4 regions of the Propioniciclava soli genome follow, and region 3 is predicted to be linked to each of the others. Evidence: predicted binding sites of a transcription regulator. Region 3 holds the regulator's gene; each other region holds the start of a gene.

Region 1 (5,292 bases), 1.8 Mb from region 3:
GGAGGAGGCGGCGTCCGACATCGCGGACAACCCGGACGCCGTGACGCGTTTCGTGCTCGTGCGCCTGCCGGGGGAGACGCCCGCGCCGACGGGTGCGGACAAGACGACCCTGGTGGCCTACATGCACGCCGACCGCTCGGGCGCCCTGCTGGAGATCCTGGAGCAGTTCGCGATGCGCGGGGTGAACCTGACGCGCATCGAGAGCCGCCCGACGAAGAAGGCCTACGGCGAGTACTGCTTCTCGATCGACGCGGAGGGGCACGTTGGCGAGCCCCGCATGCGCGGCACGCTCAAGGGGCTGCACCGGGTGTGCCGCGAGGTGACGTTCTTGGGCAGCTACCCGCGCGCCGACGGCGTCCGCCCCAAGATCGCCCGCGGCTTCACCGCGGCCGATTACGACGCCGCCGAACACTGGATGGACGACCTGCTCGGCCGCCCGCACCGCGCCTGAGCGCTTACGACCGGGGTGTGCTGGCCGGTGTCATCACGCGCACGGCGCCGGGGACGATGGTGGCCTCCAGGCGGCGGCACTCGCCGACGGCGTCGCCGTCGAGCTGGTAGGCGACGGGCTCGGACGTCTCGATGACGAGCGTCTTCGCCTGGGCGCGGTGGACGCCGCGGGTGTCGGACTTCGTGAGCATGCTCGTGGCCATGGCGGCCCATTCGCCCACGTTCTGGGGGGTCGCGACGAGGATGTCGAGGAGCCCGTCGTCGGGGCTCGCGTCCGGGGCCACGTCGAGCTGGCCCTGGATCTGGCCCACGTTCGCGATGAGCACCATGGAGGCCGTCACCTGTTCGGGGGTCTTGGTGTCGGCCTCCAGGCGCGCGTCGAACGGCGGCCGGTTGAGCGCGTTCGCGGCGGCGACCACGTAGGCGGCGGGGCCGACGACCTTCTTCAGGTCCTCGTTCGTGTCACCCATGATCGCGGCGTCGGTGCCCATGCCGGCCATCACGGCGGACGCCTCCGCAGCCTGGTCGTCGGCCTTGATCTCGACGAGGTCGATGGTGCGGGGCGTGCCGTCGAAGGCCGTGGTGAGCGCGTCGGCCATGTCGAGGGGGACGTGCAGGTTGCGGGCCAGGAGGTTGCCGGTGCCGGCGGGCAGAATCGCGACGGGTGTCGAGGAGCCCGACATGGCGCCGCACACGGCGCGCACGGTGCCGTCCCCACCGGCCACCATCACCAGGTCGGCCTTGCGCCGCAGGGCGCGCCGGGTGGCGGACTCGCCGGGGTTGTCGGCCTCGGTCTCCAGCCACAAGGGCACCTGCCAACCGCGCTCGGCGCACTCGCCCTGCACGTGGCGGCGGAAGACGACGGGGTCGGGGATCTTCGTGGGGTTGTAGATGACGGCGGCCAGGCGGGTGGGCTTGTCGTCCTTGGTCGCGGCCCGCGTGAGCTCCGGCAGTTTGCCCACGTGGACGCCGGCGAGGGCGAGAGCCAGCGAGGCCAACGCGCCCCCGAGGAACCCGCCGCCGATGATGTCGGTGAGGTGGTGGGCGCGCAGGGCCCATCGGTCGTAGGCGATGAACCACCACAAGAGCGTGAGACCGGCGGCCGCGAGCCAGATGAAGAGGTGACGCTGACGGACGAGGATCAGCCCGGCGACGAGCATGACGCACAGCACCGTGAGGGCGGCCATGTGCGCCGAGGGGTAGGAGTACCCCTCGGCGGTGATCAGCGGGGGCACGCCGGCCGGGCGGGGCCGCGCGAAGAGGGCCTTGAGGCCCTGGTAGGCGCCGAACGTGAACGGGATGGCCAGGCCTGCGGCCCAGGCGAGGTTGTTCAGCCGGCGGCGCGAGGCCCAGAACGCCAGGAGGGCCAGCCCGACGAACTGGACGACCGGCACGGTCACCACCGCGATCGCGGCCAGCACCTGACCCCAGGGCGAGGCCGGATCGACGCCCGGGCCATCGGAGAGTGCGTCCAGACCCGCGAGCGCCGACGTGCCCAGGGTCAGCCACGTCCACAGGATGAACAAGGCGGTCGTGACAAGGAAGAACACGTGGGCGGGGCCGATCTTCGCGCGCATGCCCCCAGTGTGGCACCCGGGGCCGACAGTCCGCGTGACGGGGCCCGTTCTGGACGCGCCGTGGCGCCGGCGTCCGGCGATAGACTCGGGGACCGTGATCGACCCGAAGATTCTGCGCACCGACCCCGACCGCATCCGCCGCAGCCAGGCGGCGCGCGGTGAGTCCGTCGAGCTGGTGGACGAGCTGCTGGCCGCCGACGAGCGTCGCCGCGAGCTGATCGCCACCTCCGAAGGGCTGCGGGCCGAGCAGAAGGCGTTGTCGTCGCGCATCCCGCGGGCCCAGGGCGAGGAGAAGCAGGAGCTGCTCGGCCGCACCCGGGAGCTGTCGGCCGAGGTCAAGGAGGCCCAGGCCGAGGCCGAGCGGGCGAAGGAGACCTACGAGACGCTGATGGGGGCGCTGGGCAACCTGGTGATCGACGGGGTGCCGACCGGTGGCGAGGACGACCTGTACGTCATCGACACCTGGGGCACGCCGCGCGACTTCGCGGCCGAGGGGTTCACTCCGCGCGACCACCTCGAGATCGGCGAGCTGCTCGACGGCATCGACATGGAGCGGGGCGCGAAGGTGTCGGGTTCCCGCTTCTACTACCTCAAGGGGCAGGTCGCCCAGCTCGAGTTCGCGCTGCTGCAGCACGCGATGGCCAAGGCGGCGTCGTGGGGATTCACGCCGATGATCGTGCCCTCGCTGGTGAAGCCCGAGGCGATGGCGGGCACCGGCTTCCTCGGCCAGGCGGCCGAGGACGTCTACCACCTCGAGCGCGACGACCTGTATCTCGTCGGTACCTCCGAGGTGGCGCTGGCGGCCTACCATGCCGACGAGATCCTGCCCGCCGAGACCCTGCCGCGGCACTACGTCGGCTGGTCGTCGTGCTTCCGCCGTGAGGCCGGCGCCTACGGCAAGGACACGCGCGGCATCTTCCGCGTCCACTGGTTCGACAAGGCCGAGATGTTCGTCCACTGCGCCCCGGAGGACGCCGAGGCCGAGCACGCGAAGCTGCTGGGCTTCGAGAAGGAGTTCATCGAGTCGCTGGAGATTCCCTACCAGGTGCTCGACGTGGCGTCGGGCGACCTCGGCTCGTCGGCCGCCCGCAAGTACGACTGCTACGGCTGGCTGCCGACCCAGGAGCGCTACCGGGAGATCACGTCGACCTCGAACTGCACCGAGTTCCAGGCCCGGCGGCTCAACATGCGCATGAAGGACGCCGACGGCACCCGTCCGCTGGCCACGCTCAACGGCACGCTGTGCGCCATGACGCGCACGATCATCATGATCCTGGAGAACCACCAGCAGGCCGACGGCTCCGTCCGGCTGCCCGAGGCGCTGCGGCCCTACTTCGGCGGCCGGGACGCCCTGACCCCGGTCGGTTAGGCGCTCGGCGGCAGGGGTTTGGCGGTCCGGGGCTTGGTGGCAGGGTCTTGGCGGCAGGGGTTTGGGCCGATCGGGGCGTCGTGGCCATCACGTGGCGCCCGCTGGCCCCACGTGGCGGGGTTGCTGATCACGTGGCGCAGCGGGGCTCACGTGGCGGGCCTTGCACGGCCCTCCAGGTGAGCCGCGCTGCGCCAGGTGGGATTGAGGTGCGCCAGGTGGCGATGCCGAGCGTGGGGTCGACGTTCGCCAGGTGAGCCGGGCTGAGCCACGAGGAGCCGCCGCCGGTGCTGGTTGCCGTGCCTGGGGCCAGGGGCTCCGGCGGGTCGCGATGGGCAACATGTGAGTGCGGCTCTCGCTCTCCCCGCGCTCATTCGACGCCCCCGATCGCTTTTCGCAATGAGACGATCACCGGTCTCGCCCCGGCCGCGGGCAGGGAGATGCTCATGCGCTTGCAGGAATCGAACACAGGTGCTAATCTAGAGTCATGAGCCAGTCCCGCACCTCTATCGCCGCATCCATCGCGGTGGTGCCGGCTGTGCTCTCGGATGCCTACAGCGCGTTCGAGCATGCCCACGCGGCGAAGCGGGCCGACGAGGTGGCCGAGTTGATCGCGCTGTGCCGCGTCTGCGACGCGTACGCCATTTCCGGCACCACGGTCGTGGAGGGTTGCGAGCGCCTGGTGCGGTTCGGCGGCGACGGGACGCCGGAGGTGGGGGAGTTCGTGGTGGCCGAGCTCGCGGCGCTCATGCGGTGCGGCACCGATACGGCCCGGGCGCAGGTGCGCCGAGCTCTCAACCTGCGGCATCGGCACCCCCAGCTGTGGGAGGCGACGGTCGCGGGCCTCGTGCCCGTGTGGCAGGCGTTCCTCGTCACGGACGCCTGCGCGGGCCTCGCGCAGGATGCCTGCCTGTGGGTGGACGCGCAGGTCGCCATCGCTTCGTGCCTGCAGCCCTTCCCCCGGGTGATGCGCCAGGTCGAGGGCTGGGTGCTCGCGGCCGATCCGGCTGCGGCCGCTGAGCGCGCAGCACAGGCGGAGAGCAGCCGCTACGTCCGCGTGGAGGGCATCGTGGACGGCGCGTGCGGCGTTTCGGCGCGGCTGAGCGCGGGAGACGGCCTCGCCCTCGATGATGCGCTCACGGTCGTCGCCGCCGCGCTTCCCGTCGTTGAGGACCATGAGGTGCGGCGCGCGACCGCCTTGGGCGTGCTGGCGCGCGCCGTCCTCGGCCAGGACGCGCTCCTCGCACCAGAGGTGCCCGCGGAAGAGCTGCCCACGGCACAGGGGTCCACTTCAGAGGCGCCCACGTCAGAGGCGCCCTCGGCACTGGTGCTCGCAGCAGCGGCCCCCTCGGCAGTGATGCTCGGAGCAGAGCGGCCCGCCACCGCTGCCCACGACGGTTTGGCAGTGCTCGGTCGTCTGGGTGATCACCTCACGGCAGGGCAGCCACGCCGGGCGACGGTCGTCGTCCACATCAACCGCGTCGACCTGCCGGCCCCCGAGCGTGGGGTGGCCGAGGTGGAGCGGTGGGGCCATGTGCTCGCCTCGCAGGTGCGCGAGGTGTTGTCCGGTTGTCAGGTGACGGTGAGGCCGATCCTTGATCCGGAGGCGCTCGCTCCCTCGGACGCCTACGAGGTGCCCGAGGTAATGCGGTTCGCGCTCCACCAGCGCAATCCGGTGGACGTCTTCCCCTTCGGGACGCGCGCCGCTCGGGCCTGCGACACCGACCACACCCAACCGTTCGACGCCGGGGCGCCACCCGGGGCTGGGCAGACGAATCTCACCAATCTCGGGCCGCTCGCCCGCTTCAGCCATCGAGTGAAGACCCACGGTGGTTGGCAGGTGACCCAGCCGACGCCGGGGACGTATTGCTGGCGCAGTCGCGCCGGCTATGAGTACAC
Region 2 (5,292 bases), 1.9 Mb from region 3:
CTGCCACACCTCGTGGCCCAGCCGGCGGCGGGCGGCGGCGACGGACGTGACCGCCACCACGGCGAGGAGGCCCGTCGCGACCACGGCGAGGACGAAGTCGCCCACCCCCCACAGGGTGGCGAACTCGGCGGACCAGCTCAGCTGGTCGGCCATCGCGTACCCGGTGACGAGGTAGACGCCGTGCAGCACCAGACCGCCGAAGGTCCACTGGCCGAGCGCCTTGTGGAGGGCCAGGGCGCGGTCGTGGCCGAGGGTGCGGTCGATGAACGGCACCCGCGCCGCGAGCCACAGCATGAGGACCATCGCGGAGGTCGCCACCAGGCCGGTGAGGATGCCGACGCCGCGCATCAGGCCGGCGGCCGAGGCGGTCAGGGCGCTCCAGCCGCCGTCGTGGAGCCGCAGGCCGATGGGCAGCACCACCACCATCCAGGCGAGCACCTGCAGGGTGTCGGCGGCCCACGTCCGACGGCGATGCTGGGCGGCGTAGCGGGCAGCGAGCTGCTCCCGGACCCTCGAGGGCGCGGTTGTCGGCTGCGCGGGTGCCGGGAGCGCGGCCGCCGGGAATGCGGGCATCGGCGCAGGGGCGGACGCGCCGGCCGGCCCGGCTACGGTGCCGGGTGGCAGGGTCGAAGTCATGCTCCCGAGGGTCGACCCGGTGGCTGTGACCGACCTGTGCGCTGCCTGACGGGTGCCCCTGAAACGTAGGGCACCGCCCTGCTCCCGGGAGCCGGAAGGGCGCCGACTATGCTGGTCCGGCAGGGCTCCCCCACCCGACCAAGCCGCGCTGACAAGGAGGTCACGTGTTCGGAGATGCCGTACACACGCAGCTGAACGGGCTGTTGAACAGCCTCGCTGCGTCGTCGCGACCGCTCGTGGTGTCGCACGCCGGCGTGGCGGTGGGGCCGTTCCCGTCCAACACGACGGCGGCCGTGCGGTGCGCGCTGCAGTCCGGGGCAGACCTGGTGAAGATCGACGTGTCGGCGTCGGCCGACCACATCTTCTACGCCTTCCACGACGGGTTCGAGGATGAACTGCTGGGCGAGGAGCGCAACATCCAGTCGCTGACCGCGGCCGAGATCGCGCAGCTGAGCTACCGCTGGAAGAACCGCCCCGGGCACCGAGCCCAGGTCGAGCGCCTGGCCTCGTTGCTCGGCGAGTTCCGGGGCAAGCCGGTGATGTTCGCCCTCGACCGGTCGTGGTGGCGCTGGCCCACCTTGTTGCGCGTGCTCGACGGGCTGAAGATGGCCGACCAGTTGCTGCTCAAGGTGCCGAGTTGGGAGACCGCCGCGCTCGGTGCCCTGCGCCAGCACCGCACGGCGTACCCCGTGCTGGCGATCTGCTCGACCCCCGAGGAGCTCGCCGCGCTGCCCCTGGGCGACGAGGCGGTCAACCTGGTCGGGGTGGAGCTCATCACCCACGACGCCGACCACCCGTGGTTCGACCCGGACGTCCTCGACTCGATTCACCGCAACGACCTCCTCATCTGGATCAACTCCGAGACCCTCACCACCGGCATCCCGTTGTTCGGCGGCTTCGACGACGAGAAGGCGGTGATGGAGAGCCCCACGGCCGCGTGGTCCCACCTGCTCGACCTCGGCGTCGACGCGGTGCAGACCGAACTGCCCTGGCTCCTGCGCGAGCTCCGCGAGGATCGGCGTCGGTGAGCGCAGACGACCGCGCAGGGCTGAAGCCGCGCGGCCACAACGAGGCGTCGGGCAACCCTGCCTCGGGCAACCCCGCCTCGGACGGCCCACCGGCCGGCCCGCTGGCGGCCGGCGTCCCACCCTCAGTTCATCGAGGATTGGCACGCCGGAACCGCGCCGCCACCGGCATCGTCGCCGTCGTGACGGTGGTCGCCGGGCTCTGCCTGCTCTGCGGCCTGGTGCTCGTGGTTGCCGCCTTCATCCTCCTGGGGTGAGTTGCGGAGTCGGAATCGTGGCGCAGCGCCGCCCCCGCCCGCCGTCACGCCGGGCCGTTCGGCAGCATCCCGCGGAGGTAGGCGATCTGGCCCAGGTGCTGGTTGACCTCGTTGACGACGCTCACGAGGCGCGACGCTGCCGTCACCGGCGGGTCGTAGCTCTCATCGACGACCCGCTCGTAGTCGCTCAGCTTCACCAGGACGCGCCGGGTCAGCGCGTGCACGTCGGCGGCGTAGCCCGCCAGGTGATCGGCCGTGCCGCGCCACGCGGACACCTCGTCCGCGGACTGGCCGTAGCCGTGGGCGTCCTCGTCGTAGGGCAGGGCGAACCGCTCCTGCCAGCCCTGCGCGAACCAGGCCTGCTGAACGCCGCCCAGCTCGGCCAGGTGGTCGTCCTGCACGCGGAGCACGTGCCAGGCGATCCAGCCGATCGGGTTGGCATCGGGCGCCGGACGCCAGCGCAGGGCGTCCTCGTCGAGATCGGTGACGGACTCGGAGATGCCCTCGGCGAACCGGTCGAACACGTCGAGGAGCAGCGTACGGGCGAGTGTGGTGTCCATCACCCGAGGATAGGCTCACACCTCCCCGCGGGGGTCTGCAATAGTATCTGTGATCTATTCGTTACCCGACAGTGCTTCCCGAAGGGCTGTCCGAGCAAAAAATGTCAGAGGCGGATCGTAGCGTGGTGGTCATGACGGAAGGCTTGGAGCACCTCGATGACGCCGCCCTGGTGGCGTTGATCGGTCGCGCCCTCGATGCGTTGACCGACGACCGACTCCGCCTGCCTTCCGACGCCGACCGGTTGGCGCTGCTCGCCGAGGCGGTGCGGGTCACCGGACGGCTGCACGCGTGGCAGGCGGGGCTGGCTGCGGCGATCGACCACGACGACGTGGCGTGGCGCGCCCACGGCACGTCGGCCTCGACCTGGTTGACCGACGCGACCCAACACACGCGCGCCGAGGCCCACCGGCTGATCGGCCACGGGCAGCGCCTCGATCGGTTCGCCATCGTCCGTGATGCCGCACGCGCAGGCGACGTGATGCCCGTCCAGAGCGACGCCATCACCGCGGTGCTCGACCAGCTGCCCGCCGACCTGCCGGAAGCGGTCGTCGAGGAGGCCCAGCACATGATGGTCGGGTTCGCCGCCACGCACACCTCCACCGAGCTCCGTCGGCTCACCCATCGGTTGGTCGAATTGCTCGCTCCGGAGGTCGCCGAGGCACACGAGGCTGCCCGCCTGGAACGGGAGCTCGCCCAGGCCACCCGGGCCCGCCACCTGACGTTCACTCCCGACCACTGCGGTTCGATCCTGATCAAGGGGTCGTTGCCGGTGGCCCAGGCCGAGCTCGTGGTGAAGACCGTCAACGCCTGGGCCGAGGGGCAGCGCCGCGCGCTGGACGCCCTCGACCCGGCCGCCGCGCTCCTGACGCCGGCGATGCGCCGCGCCGATGGGCTCGTGGCCCTCATCGACGCGCTGTCCCGCACCACCCTGTCCCCTCGGCACGGAGGCGACCGACCCCGTGTCATCGTCACGGTGACCCTCGACCAGCTGAACCAGGCAGCCCGCGATGCGCCACCACGGCTCCACGGTCGGCTGGTCGGCAGCGACACGCCCATCGACGCCGGCACCCTGCGCCAATGGCTCTGCGACTGCGAGGTGCTCCCCATCGTGATGGGCGGGCGTTCCGAGGTGCTCGACCAGGGCCGCCAGCGCCGCCTCGTCACGGACGCCCAACGCGCTGCCCTGGCCGTGCGTGACCGGGGTTGCGTGTTCCCCGGATGCGAACAACCACCCGAGAGCTGTCACGCCCACCACATCACCCCGTGGTGGGCCGGAGGACGCACCGCCCTGGCGAACCTGGTTCTCCTCTGCCCGCATCACCACGGTGTGGTGGAGCCCAGTCACGACCCCCAGGCGGATCGGTGGCGCATCCACCTGCCGGCCCACGGGCCGGCGCAGGTCATTCCACCGCTCCGCGTCGACCCGACGGGCCGTCCACGTCAACACACCCGCTACCTGACCCCGATTCGGACGTGAGTCGACCGGGTGCGGGGCCGGAGGTCCCTGGGAGAGGTGGGGTCTGGTGGCGGGCGTGTCCTGGGCTGGTTGGTGCCGGCCGGGTTCGAGATGCCCTGGCAGGATCGCGCCGTTACGCGACCGTGGACCGCAGCCACGACAGGATCGGGTCGCGCCAGCCGACGAGGTGCTCCGGGTCCATCGCGTCCATGAGGCGACGGAAGGTCTCGAAACGCTGCGTGCCCGCCACGCACAGGGCCGCCGGGACCGCCGCGCGCAGCTCAGCCATCGACGCCAGATCGCTCCAGTGTTCGAGGTAGGCGTCCACCATGCGCGCCAGGGGTGGATCGACCCCGAGATCACCGTGCACGGTGAGCATCCGGTGCGGTGCCAGCAGGGAACCCACAGGGTTCGCCCACACGGCATCACCCCAGTCGAACAGCAGGAGCCGCCCGTCAGGAGCCACGAACACGTTGCCGGTGTGGAGATCATTGTGCTCCACGCTGTCCGGCAGACCCAGCGCCACCACCTGCGCGACCGCGTCCTCCAGCCGGGGCAGCCCTGCCAGCAGCTCGGACGCCGCGGCGGCATCCAGGTGCAGTGGGTGGGTCGCATCCAACCGCGCCAGCCACTCGACCTGCCTGCGCACGTATCCGACGGCGTCGCCGCTGGGTCGCGCCGGCAACCCTGCGGCACGCAACCGGGTCCCGTGCTCGGCTGCGCGGCGCTGGACGTTGGCGCAGGTGTGCACCAAGTCGAGCAGCACCGGTTCGGTCAGCGGCCCGCGCTCGCGGAGCACTGGGCCGGCGTCGGCGGTGAGGATCCAGCCGTGGTCCCGATCGACCGCGAGCGGCGGCAGGATCTGACCGGGGGCGATGCCGACCAACTCCATGGTGAGGGCGGCCTCGAACCGCTGCCCCGGATTGTTCTCCTTGAACCACACCCGGCCCTCGGCCGTCTCCACCGTGAGCAGCACCGACCAGAACCGCACCCGATGGTGTGCCACCGGTGCCACCACCCGCAGCCCGAGTCGGGCGCAGGTGGCCAGGATCCACGTCGAGGCCTCGGCGAACCAAGCCGGGGAGTTCCAGTGCCGGACGATGTCAGCCACGGTGCCTCTCAGGATCGTTCTGCGTCGGCCAAGGCGTCGGCGGCGGCGAAAAGCTCCGCGGGGGCGTCCGGGGCGAACTTCCTGGCGAAGGGGGCCCGCGCGCCGTCGGTCAGGCGGCGGAGGCGGTCGGCGTCCAACCACAGCGGGCTGGAGGGATTCTCACCGAACTCCTTCAGCGTGGTGGGCCCCTGGACGACGCGGAGTTCCGGGTCGTCGTGCACCAGCGACTGGAGGTAGATCTCGTCG
Region 3 (5,292 bases):
TGGCGGCGGCCGCCACGGTGACGGGACGATCGGTGTCGCACGCGATCCTCAAGGGCCGCACCAACTACGCCTGCCTCCATCGGGTGATCGACGGTGCGGGAGCCGACCAGGGGAGTCTTCTCGCCGGGGCCGATGTCGCGGAGAGTCTGCGCAGCGGTGCGCGGGCGGACGCCGCCACCGTGGTGGGCGCGGAGGTCGTGGCGCTGCGCGAGTGGGCGAAGGAGCAGCTCGACACCGAGGCGTCCGGCGACCGTGACGACGCCCCGACGCACACCGCCGCAGCCTGGGCGCAGGTCTCCGTGCCGGTGCGCGAGTGCCTCGGCGCCACCGCGTGCCCGTTCGGGGACGTGTGCTTCGTGGAGAAGTCGCGGGAGACCGCGCGGGCAAGCCAGCTGGTCGTGACCAACCACGCCCTGCTCGCCATCGACGCCATGCACGGCCACACTGCGTTGCCCGATCACGACCGGTTGATCATCGACGAGGCGCACGAGCTGGTCAGCCGCGTCACGGGCGCGGCGTCCGCCGAGCTGGGCCCCGCCCAGGTGGAGCGGGTCGCGCGTCGCTGCCTCGGGGCGGTCGACGACGACCTGGGTGTGCAGTTCCTCGAGCTGGCCGACGAGCTCACCGGTGTGCTGACGACGATCGAGCCGGATCGCATCACCGACCCCGAGGCGCCGGTGTTCGGCGTCCTGGCGCGTCTGCGGGAGGTGACGCGTGAGGTCGCAGGGGTGTTGGCCAAGTCCGACGACGCCACCGACAAGCAGGCCGGCGCGGCGGCCAAGGAGATCCTCGATGTGGCCGAGCGCATGGCAGTGCTCGGTGACGGGGACGTGTTGTGGTTGAGCGACCGGGAGCGTGGGGGGCGCTGGCTCGTCATCGCGCCGCTGGACGTCGCGCTGCTCATGCGCGACAAGGTGTTCGCGCAGACGCCGACCGTGCTGACCTCGGCCACGCTCAAGCTCGGCGGTGAGTTCGAGGGCGTGGCCCGCACCGTGGGCCTGTGGCGCAGCGAGCGGCTCGCCGACGGGGCGACCGCGGTGGGCGCGCCGCGCAAGCGGCACGACGAGGTCGGCCAGGAGTCGGGGGCAGCGGACGCCGGGGGAGCCGGGAGCGGCGCTCCCGCGTCGGCCCAGGCATGGCGCGGCCTGGATGTGGGATCGCCGTTCGACTACACCCGACAGGGCATCGTGTACGTGGCGGCACACCTGCCCGCACCCTCGCGGGACGGAATCGGCCCCGAGGCCCTGGCCGAGATCTCCGAGCTGGTGTGGGCGGCCGGCGGACGCACGCTCGGCCTGTTCGCCTCGCAACGCAACGCCGAGGCGGCGGCGCGCCACTGCCGCGCCGAACTGCCATCGTTCACCACCTTGTGCCAGGGCGACGCGCAGCTCCCGGAGCTGGTGCGCCGCTTCGTCGCCGAGCCCACCACGAGCCTGTTCGGCACGCTCAGCCTGTGGCAGGGCGTCGACGTGCCGGGGGACACGTGCCAGCTCGTCATCATCGACAAGATTCCCTTCCCGCGGCCCGACGAGCCGCTGATGCGCGCGCGCCAGCAGGCGGCCCAGCAGGCCGGGGGCAAGGGGTTCATGACGGTCGCGGCCCACCACGCGGCCCTGTTGCTGGCCCAGGGCAGCGGACGCCTCATCCGCCGGGTCAGCGACCGGGGCGTCGTGGCGGTGCTCGACCCGCGTCTGCGCACGGCCCGCTATGGCTCGTTCCTGCGGGCGTCGATGCCCGACTTCTGGCAGACCACGGACCGGGAGACCGCGATCGCTGGCCTGCGTCGGCTGGCCAGCGAGGCGGCGGGCTGAGCCCCCGGGCGACACCACGTCCGCCCGGGGGGTGACGCCGAGTCAGACGCGCCGCAGCACCGCGGTGACCTTGCCCAGGATGGTGGCCTGGTTGCCGTCGATGGGGGAGTAGGCGTCGTTGTGGGGCAACAGCCACACCTGCCCCGGCGTCCGCTTGAAGGTCTTGACCGTCGCCTCGCCGTCGATGAGCGCCGCGACGATCTCGCCATTGTTCGCGTCCGGCTGTTGGCGGACCACGACGTAGTCGCCGTCGCAGATGGCCGCGTCGATCATCGAGTCGCCCTTGACCTGGAGCAGGAACAGCCGCCCCTCACCCACCAGGTCGCGGGGGAGGGGAAGCACCTCCTCGACGTGTTCCTCGGCGAGGATCGGCCCACCCGCCGCGATGCGGCCCACCAGGGGAACCTGCACCGAGGCGCTCACGTGGACATCGGCGTCCGGCACGACCTCGTCCGCCTCCTCCTCGTGCGCGACGGCCCCGGTGGCCTCACCGGGCAGCCGCACCATGAGGGCGCGCGGACGCTTGGGATCCCGAAGCAGGAAGCCCTTCTTCTCCAGCACCTTGAGCTGGTGGGTCACGCTGCTGGGCGAGGCCAGACCGACCGCGTCGCCCATCTCACGGATGGTGGGGGGGAAGCCCCGCGCCTCGACCATCTCGCGGATGTGGTGCAGGATCATGCGCTGCCGGATCGTCAGCCCGTCCTCCCCGGCAGGGCCGTCGGGCAGGGGGCGAATCTTGCTGAGCTTCTCGAGATCGGCGTCGCTGGGCCGGCCGCGGTGGGACTGCTTGGGAATCTGCTTGCGGGGCCGCCCGCGGCGCGACGGGTTCGGGTTCGGTGTCGTGGTGGTCGCCATGGAGGTCACGCTAGCGCTCCGCACGGGGGGCATTCAAACATCTGTTCGACGTGTCGCGCGACTCGGTTCGAAAACTGTCGGAGGCGGCTGATGGACTCGTCCCCAGGTGAGCAGCACGCTCGAACAGATGTGCGATGGGTGCTTGCAATCGCTCGCCCGTTCGGTTCATACTGATCGAACAGATGTTCGACCGGTGCACCAGGAGAGGAAGCCACCATGAGTGCAGTTCTGATGGATCGCCCGGCGGTCCGGTCTGCCACCCCGCGTGACCCGATGGCGGCGGAACCCGCCCGCACCGCGCCGGCCCGCGCCCCTCGCCAGCTTGGCACGCGGGGGCCGGCGTCACGCTCGGACGCGACGGGCCCGGACCGGGCGCGGCCTGACGCAGGGCGGGTCGCCGCGGCGCGTGGCGCCGTGCGGGGTGTGGGAGCCGATCGACGCGGGCGCGCCTGGACGGCGTCCGGCGCGAGGGCGTGTGCGGAGGTGCGGTCGGTGACGTCGGTTGCGCGGCCGGCCGCTGCCCCGTCGGCGTCCGGCCGGCTGTACTGGACGCCCCGGGGTGTGGCGGTGATGGTGATGCTGGTTGCCGTCGTGGTGGGGGTCATGGCCACGACGTTGGTCGGGGCCTTCCTCGCCGTGAGCAATGAGCCGGTGGCCGAAACGGCCCTGACGGCGGCGTTCGTGGCTCCTCAGCCGGGGCGTTGACCGACGTCGGCGCGCCGCACCGGCGCGACGCGCCGACGAGCTTGCATCGTGCCCACCTCTGCTCCTAACCTCTACATGTAGTAGTTACATCGGTGTCGTTCATCCACAGATTGTGGTCGTGGCGCACAGGGTGTCCACGGGAGATCCACACCTTCGTCCACAGGGCGAGGCTGTCGCGGGAGGAGGGAGAGCCGTGCACTGTCCGTACTGCCGATTCACCGATTCCCGCGTCCTCGACTCGCGCGTGGCGGAGGACGGCACCTCAATCCGGCGGCGGCGGGAGTGCCGGTCGTGCCAGCGGCGTTTCACCACCCTTGAGCAGATGCAGCTCGTCGTCGTGAAGCGCTCCGGCGTGGTTGAGCCCTTCTCGCGCGAGAAGGTCGTCAGCGGCGTGCGGAAGGCCTGCAAGGGCCGTCCGGTGTCGGAGGGCGAGCTGGCTCGCCTCGGCCAGCAGGTCGAGGAGGCGCTGCGCGCCGCGGGCCAGGCGGAGATCCCGGCGGACGAGGTCGGGGTGGCCATTCTGGGCCCCCTGCGAGAACTCGACGCGGTGGCGTACCTGAGGTTCGCGTCCGTGTACCGCCACTACCAGTCCGTGGAGGACTTCGAGGCGGAGATCGACCGTCTCCGGGGGGAGCTGTCGTCCGTGGGTGCGTCGTCGGACGTGCCCGAACCCACTGAGCAGCAGCTGTTCTGAAACCACCCACCGGCGCCCCGCGGGCGCCGAACAACCCAGGAGGAGAAGGGTATTCCATGACCGAGACGAAGCAGGCACCCCGCAAGGGCGCGACGAAGGGCGGCGCCGGCCTGACCATCGAGCGCGTGTTCACCACCGAGGGCGCCCACCCCTATGACGAGGTGACCTGGGAGTCGCGCGACGTCGTCCAGACGAACTGGAAGACCGGCGAAACGGTCTTCGAGCAGCGCGACGTGGAGTTCCCGGACTTCTGGAGTCTCAACGCCTCCACCATCGTCACCACCAAGTACTTCCGCGGCGCCGTGGGGACGCCCCAGCGCGAGCGCAGCCTGCGCCAGCTGATCGACCGGGTCGTCGGCAAATACCGCACCGCGGGCGAGGAGAACGGATACTTCGCGACGCCCGAGGATGCCGAGATCTTCGACCACGAGCTGACCTGGATGCTCCTCCACCAGGTGTTCAGCTTCAACAGCCCGGTCTGGTTCAACGTCGGCACGCAGAGCCCCCAGCAGGTCAGCGCATGCTTCATCCTCAGCGTCGATGACTCGATGGACTCGATCCTCAACTGGTACAAGGAGGAGGGCTTCATCTTCAAGGGCGGCTCCGGTGCCGGCCTGAACCTGTCCCGCATCCGCTCGAGCAAGGAGCTGCTGTCCTCCGGTGGCACCGCGTCCGGGCCGGTCTCCTTCATGCGGGGGGCGGACGCCTCGGCCGGCACGATCAAGTCGGGCGGCGCCACCCGCCGCGCGGCGAAGATGGTCGTGCTCGACGTCGATCACCCCGACATCGAGGAGTTCGTCGAGACGAAGGCGCGTGAGGAGGACAAGATCCGCGCGCTGCGCGACGCCGGCTTCGACATGGATCTCGGCGGCAAGGACATCGTCAGCGTCCAATACCAGAACGCCAACAACTCGGTGCGCGTCAACGACACGTTCATGAAGGCTGTCGAGGAGGGCACCGAGTTCGGGCTGCGCGGTCGGATGACGGGGGAGGTGATCGAGGAGGTGGACGCCCGCGTCCTGTTCCGCAAGATCGCCGAGGCCGCGTGGCAGTGCGCCGACCCCGGCATCCAGTACGACGACACGATCAACGCGTGGCACACCAACCCCGAGACGGGCCGCATCACGGCGTCCAACCCGTGCTCGGAGTACATGAGCCTCGACAACAGCTCCTGCAACCTGGCCAGCCTCAACCTGCTGAAGTTCCTGCGCGACGACGACACCTTCG
Region 4 (5,292 bases), 1.7 Mb from region 3:
CCGACGCACCAGCCGGACCAGACGGACGGCCTCACCGGCGAGCTCGGCCCGCTGCGCGTCGGGACCCTCGCCCGGTGAATATCCGGCCGTGAACGCCAAATAGGCGGTGCGGGCCACCGCGTCCAGGCGCTCAGGAAGGACGCCGGCCCCCGGAAGCGTGAACGGTAGACCGGCCGCGACGATCTTGCGTTTGGCCCGGGTGAGGCGGGCGGCCATCGTGGCCTGGGGGACGAGGAAGAGGCGCGCGATGTCGGCCGTCCCCACGCCCAGGACGAGCCGAAGCGTGAGCGCGGAGGCGCCGGCCGGGTCGAGTGCGGGGTGCGCGCACAGGAGCACGAGCCGGAGGAGTTCGTCGTCCACCCGCCCTGGATCGCCGAGGTCGGCCGGATCCTCGGAGGGCACCGGGACGGCGAGGGACGGCTCGACGCGCCGATGCACAGCCTCAGCCCGGAGCCTGTCGAGCGCCCGACGCCGCGCCGCCGTGTACAGCCACCCCGCGCCGTTCGTGGGTACGCCGTCGCGCGGCCACGCCCTGGCCGCCGCCTCGACGGCGTCGGCAAGGGCGTCCTCGGCGAGATCGAGGCGGTGGAAGCGCGCGACGAGCAGGGACAACAGGCGCCCCCAGTCGTCGCGCACCACCGCCCCGAGCTGGCCGGCCGGGGTCTCACTCGTAGGGGTCCACCACCGGCTGGATCTGGATGTCGTAGGCCGGCAGGGCGCGGAGGACCTCGGTCAGGGTGTCCAGGTCGGGGGCGTCCACGAGGTAGAAACCACCCAGACCCTCGATGGCCTCGGCGAACGGCCCGTCCGTCAGGGTGACGGCCCCACCGCGGGTACGCATGACCGTTGCGGTGTCAGCAGCGCCCAACGCCTCACCGGCGACGATGGTCACACGCGGCACCGAAGTCCTCGAACTTCTGCATGGATGCGGCCTGTTCGGCATCCGTCTGCTCCCCCCACGGCTTCTCGTCACCGTCGGCCATCAGCAAGACCACGTACTTCATCGCTCCTCCTTCTCGGGCCGCTGGTGCGACCTCACCACCATGACGCACGAGAGGTGCCCGAATCGACAGGCGGCGCGCATTTCGCGCACGTGGGCGGAACACTCAGAAGGGTGGCGGGTCATTCCAGCCCGGCTGCGGGCGCGCCGGCCCCTCCCGCATCGGGGTCACCGGACGCCGACGCTCCCCCGCTGCCTGTGCCAGTTCGGGTGGTGCGGACCGCGCGGCGCCCGGATCCCGCCCCATCGGCGTGGTGCCCTGGGGTGTCACGAGGTACTGGAAGCCGGCTTCGCTGGTGAACCAGAAGACCCCGGGTCTCAGCTGCTCCCAGCGGTGGCCCGCGTGGGTCTTGGCCCGGTGGGCGGTGCGGGCGAGGGGGCCGAGGTTGTCGGCGCGGGTCTGGTGGCGCCCGACGCGGTCGCGGTGGTCGAAGGCCACGGTGTGGTCGAGGTCGCATCGGCGCGACTCGGTCGCCGACCACGGCATCAGGTCGTAGGGGTTGCGGGCGATGACGTGTTCGCGGAGCCTGGTGGGCACCTCGTAGGCGTCCGTGACCGGCGGCGCATTCAGGTCGATCAGCGGTTGCACCTTCACGACGCTGCCCCGCAGCACGTGGTGCAGCGAGTCGATGTCCACCGGGCCGTGCCGCTCGATGCGCACGACGCCGCTCCCGGCGGGCACGACGCCGTCGGCATCCGCCCGGGACACGTCGTCGGCGTGCAGGTGGAGATGGAGTTTCACCTGGGGGAGGAGCTTGTCGGGGTCGATCCGGGGCACGGGCGCCAGCACCTCCTCCAGCGCTGAGGTCGGCTGCCCGTGATCCTCCAGGTAGGCCGCCGCCAGATGCGGGACGGCCAGCATGGCCAGCGCGCGGGCGCGGCGGTGCTGGAGTGGCTCCGGGTTCTCACCCGCCGCCCTGGCCTCGCCAGCCAGCAACGTCGCGATACGGGACACCTGGGCCTCGAGCGCGAGGCCGTCCACCGCGTCCAGCCGGCCCTCGACCGACACCTGCCCCTCCTCGATCGTCGACACCCAGACGCCACGCTGCTGGCGCCGCGCCGCGACACGCTCCGCGGCGAGCACCGGATCGACCCGGACGATGAGGCCCTTCAACAGCCGCCGCGCCCGCGGCCACCCGAGCAGGTCGATGCCGTCGACCAACCAGTCGTCCACCTGGAGACACTCCTGGGCGCCCAGCCCGGCCCGCAGGCACTCGGTGACCACCTGCTGCGCCTGCCACGCCTCGACCCGCACCGCCTGGACGGCCTCCCACAGCCGCGGGTGACGGTGCCGCAGGTTCAACGCCTCGGCGATCCGGGCCCGAGCCCCCAGGACGGTGCACCCGAGCAGGCCGGCCAGCTCCACGGTGAGGAACTCGGCCACCCACGGCGTCCCGTCGGCACCCACGCGGACCCACCTCTCGGCGCCCTCCCAACCCAAGGCCGCATCGGGGGCGGCATCGTCGTCGCGGAGATCATCCTCGACCACGTCATGTTCGTCGCAGGCCTGGACGATCAGCGCGAGCCGGCGGGCGGCGTCCGACTTCTGCCGCGCGACCACCAGGGCCAAGTCATCGAAGACGTCCCCTTCGGCCCGCTCCGTGCAGGGCTCGGGCCCCACCATCCCCGCCACCATCTCGCTCATGGAACCAGCCAACCACGCCCCTCTGACATTTTTCGTACAGAGGTTCGAACATGGTGGCCGCGTGTCCAGACCGCTGGCGATTCGCCCCCGTCAACGGTCCATCCGAGATCAGGACGCCGCGATGAGGTCCCCGATGCGACGAGCCACCCCCGCCGGCCCCTCCGCTTCCGCGAACGACTCCCGCAGCGCAGCGGTACCGGCGGCCAGCCGGCCGTCGTGGCGCACGTCCTCGTAGATGGCCCGGACGGCCTCGACCGTGAATTCACCCTTGGGTAGGACTCGGCCGGCATCGAGTTCGCTGAGCCGGTAGGCGTTGAAGAACTGGTCGGCACCCATGGGGGTCAGGATCGGCGTGGCACCGAGGGCGATGGCGTCCGTGGCGCTGCCGAAGCCGCCATGGGTGAAACAGACGTCCGCCCGCTCGAGAACCTCTGCCTGTGGCACGAATGAGGACAGGATCACATTGTCGGCGACCGGCCCCACCGCGGCCCGGTTCGCCTCGTTCCCCGTGGTCAGCACCAGCAGGACGTCGCTTCCGGCGAAGGCGTCCGCCAAGATGCGGAAGAAGGGCGTCCATGTGTTGAAGACTGTCCCGAGCGTGCCGTACACGACCGGCCCCTCGTGCGCGCGGACGCGGTCGAGCGGGAACGAATCCAGGACGGCCTCGGAGGACGCGAGTGTCGGCGTCGGCCCCATGAACACGCACGTGGCATCAGAGAACTCCTCGGCGCACGGCTGGTAAAGCCGACTGGCGGGGGTGATGTTCAAGGTGCGCGAGCGGGGCCCCATCATCGCGATGATGTCCCCCGCCGGACGCCCCAGCATCGCGAGGCCGAACGCCGCACCCAACAGTGAGCGTTGCCGACGGCTGCGCATCATCCTGCGCGCCATCGCGGGCAGCCCCTCGCCGATGTCGGCGAGGTGGGCGATCACACGCGGGCTCTGGAAGAACATCGGCGAGCAGAACAGAACGGGCACGTCGAGCGCGTCCTGCAGCTCGGGCAAGGTGGGCTGCATGCCGGCGGCGACCACCGCGTCGTACCGCGGACCCAGGGCACGCAGGCCGGCGTCCTGGTCGCTGAACATGCGTCGCCCAAAGCGCGCGATCTGCTGCGGCCGCGTGATCGGCCCGTCCAGGTAGAAGCCCCACGGGATCGGCGTCGCGCCGATCTTCTCCACCGCGGGGCGGAACGACTCGGGCACGAAGTAGTCCACGTCGTGGCCCGCCTCCACCAACGCCTTGACCAGCGGGAAGGAGGGATTGATGACGCCGTACGCCGGCACGCACCCGAACAGGATCCTGGCCATGCGATCAGCCTACGACCGACCACCCCGGAGGAATCCCGCAACGGCCGGGATGACGATGTCGGGCCGGTCTCGCTGCACCCAGTGTCCCGCACCGACCACGACCAGCAATGTTGCGTCGGGTAGGCGGCCAGCGGCGTCACGGATGCTGGCCAGCGGCACGCCGGAGTCGCGCTCGCCGTGCACCAGCAGCACCGGGGCGCCGATCTCCGCGAGCCGCGGGGTGTAGTTGGTGCGCATGCGGCTCAACAAAACCTGGTCGCGCTGCCACTGCCCGAACGCGGCGAAGGCGTCCGGGCGCGACGCCTCGACGACCACCGCGTCGACGAGCTCGGACGTGAGTTCCGCAGGGTTGCGCACGATGCCGCGCAGGCTGCTGACCAGCAGCCGGCGATGGCCGAGATAGGCACCCGTCAGGGCCCCGAGCGCCCCGGTGCGCACCAGCGCCCAGCTGAGCCAGTGCGTCGGCCTCGCCCAGAGCCCGCTCGTCTGGCGGTCGGCCAGCCCGTAGGTGCCGAAGAGCAGCAGGCCGGCCACGCGGTCGGGGTGATCGAGCGCGTACCCGAGCGACATGCCCCCACCCATCGAGATGCCACCCAGCACGACGCTGCCCAGTCCGAGCGCATCGAGGAATTCCCCGACGTAGGCGACGAGCCGCTCCTGGCTGACACGCCACGGCGGCAGGGCGCTGTGCCCGAAGCCCGGGTGGTCGGGCGCGACGACGCGATGACCGGCGGCGGCCAGCGCCGCCCCCAACGGTTCCCACGAGAGCAGCGCGTTGTCCAGCCCGCCTCCGTGAAGCAGCACGACGGGTGGGGCGTCCGAGGCGACGTCCGGCTCCCAGGTGACGTAGGAGACCTCGCCCCAGCCGAGGTCCACTCGCGCACGTGCGCGCACCACCTCACCCCGGGTCACGCGTCAGCCCTCCCGCGCCTCCGTCAGGGCGTCGGTGACGGCTCGCAGCAGCCCCAGCACGCCGTCGTGGAACGACGCGGACGCCTCCCACACCGCGTCCTCGTTGGCCACCGGCCAGGTCACGGCGCCGGGATCGCGGCCCAGCGTCTCCGCCAGCGCGTCCTGCACGGGGCCGCGGTAGGCGTCCTCGAGGGCGCGGACGCGCTGGGTCGCGTCGGTGAACCACGCCACGAACTCCTCCAGGCGCACCACGTCGGCATTGACCTGGTCGAGCATCTCCTGGCTCTCGCGCAGGGTCGCGTTGTCGATCTGCTTGTCCATGCCCAAAGCGTAGGTCAGCGTCCCCGACCGCGCCGCGGCGCCGCCCTCTCCTGTTGGGTGCGCGCGCTGTTGGCCGTCCGGCCCCGGACGATGCCGATGAATTCCT

Evidence for each region. The regulator LexA, encoded in region 3, represses DNA repair genes until DNA is damaged. The targets are predictions, from matches to a motif close to TCGAACANNTGTTCGA.
Region 1: a site for LexA is predicted at 3,855-3,870, ahead of PCC79_RS15435 (DUF222 domain-containing protein). Genes of this name have one in related genera too.
Region 2: a site for LexA is predicted at 2,557-2,572, ahead of PCC79_RS16100 (HNH endonuclease signature motif containing protein). Genes of this name have one in related genera too.
Region 4: a site for LexA is predicted at 2,678-2,693, ahead of PCC79_RS14805 (DUF222 domain-containing protein). Genes of this name have one in related genera too.

Annotation. Positions count from the first base shown of each region.
Region 1 is NZ_CP115965.1:3,410,895-3,416,186, reverse strand. Features, by position in the region: gene pheA (prephenate dehydratase) at 1-451, shown strand, start outside; gene PCC79_RS15445 (diacylglycerol kinase family protein) at 456-2,027, opposite strand; gene serS (serine--tRNA ligase) at 2,122-3,396, shown strand; gene PCC79_RS15435 (DUF222 domain-containing protein) at 3,881-5,292, shown strand, end outside.
Region 2 is NZ_CP115965.1:3,549,258-3,554,549, forward strand. Features, by position in the region: gene PCC79_RS16080 (ferredoxin reductase family protein) at 1-636, opposite strand, end outside; gene PCC79_RS16085 (glycerophosphodiester phosphodiesterase family protein) at 801-1,664, shown strand; gene PCC79_RS16090 (hypothetical protein) at 1,661-1,918, shown strand; gene PCC79_RS16095 (mycothiol transferase) at 1,963-2,478, opposite strand; gene PCC79_RS16100 (HNH endonuclease signature motif containing protein) at 2,610-3,956, shown strand; gene PCC79_RS16105 (phosphotransferase family protein) at 4,069-5,046, opposite strand; gene PCC79_RS16110 (beta-1,6-N-acetylglucosaminyltransferase) at 5,055-5,292, opposite strand, start outside.
Region 3 is NZ_CP115965.1:1,612,181-1,617,472, forward strand. Features, by position in the region: gene PCC79_RS07390 (ATP-dependent DNA helicase) at 1-1,811, shown strand, start outside; gene lexA (transcriptional repressor LexA) at 1,854-2,666, opposite strand; gene PCC79_RS07400 (hypothetical protein) at 3,159-3,371, shown strand; gene nrdR (transcriptional regulator NrdR) at 3,565-4,065, shown strand; gene PCC79_RS07410 (vitamin B12-dependent ribonucleotide reductase) at 4,122-5,292, shown strand, end outside.
Region 4 is NZ_CP115965.1:3,278,891-3,284,182, forward strand. Features, by position in the region: gene PCC79_RS14790 (RNA polymerase sigma factor) at 1-636, opposite strand, end outside; gene PCC79_RS14795 (YciI family protein) at 665-892, opposite strand; gene PCC79_RS14800 (hypothetical protein) at 873-1,004, opposite strand; gene PCC79_RS14805 (DUF222 domain-containing protein) at 1,107-2,645, opposite strand; gene PCC79_RS14810 (nucleotide disphospho-sugar-binding domain-containing protein) at 2,754-3,953, opposite strand; gene PCC79_RS14815 (alpha/beta hydrolase) at 3,963-4,865, opposite strand; gene PCC79_RS14820 (hypothetical protein) at 4,869-5,186, opposite strand; gene PCC79_RS14825 (LysR substrate-binding domain-containing protein) at 5,201-5,292, opposite strand, start outside.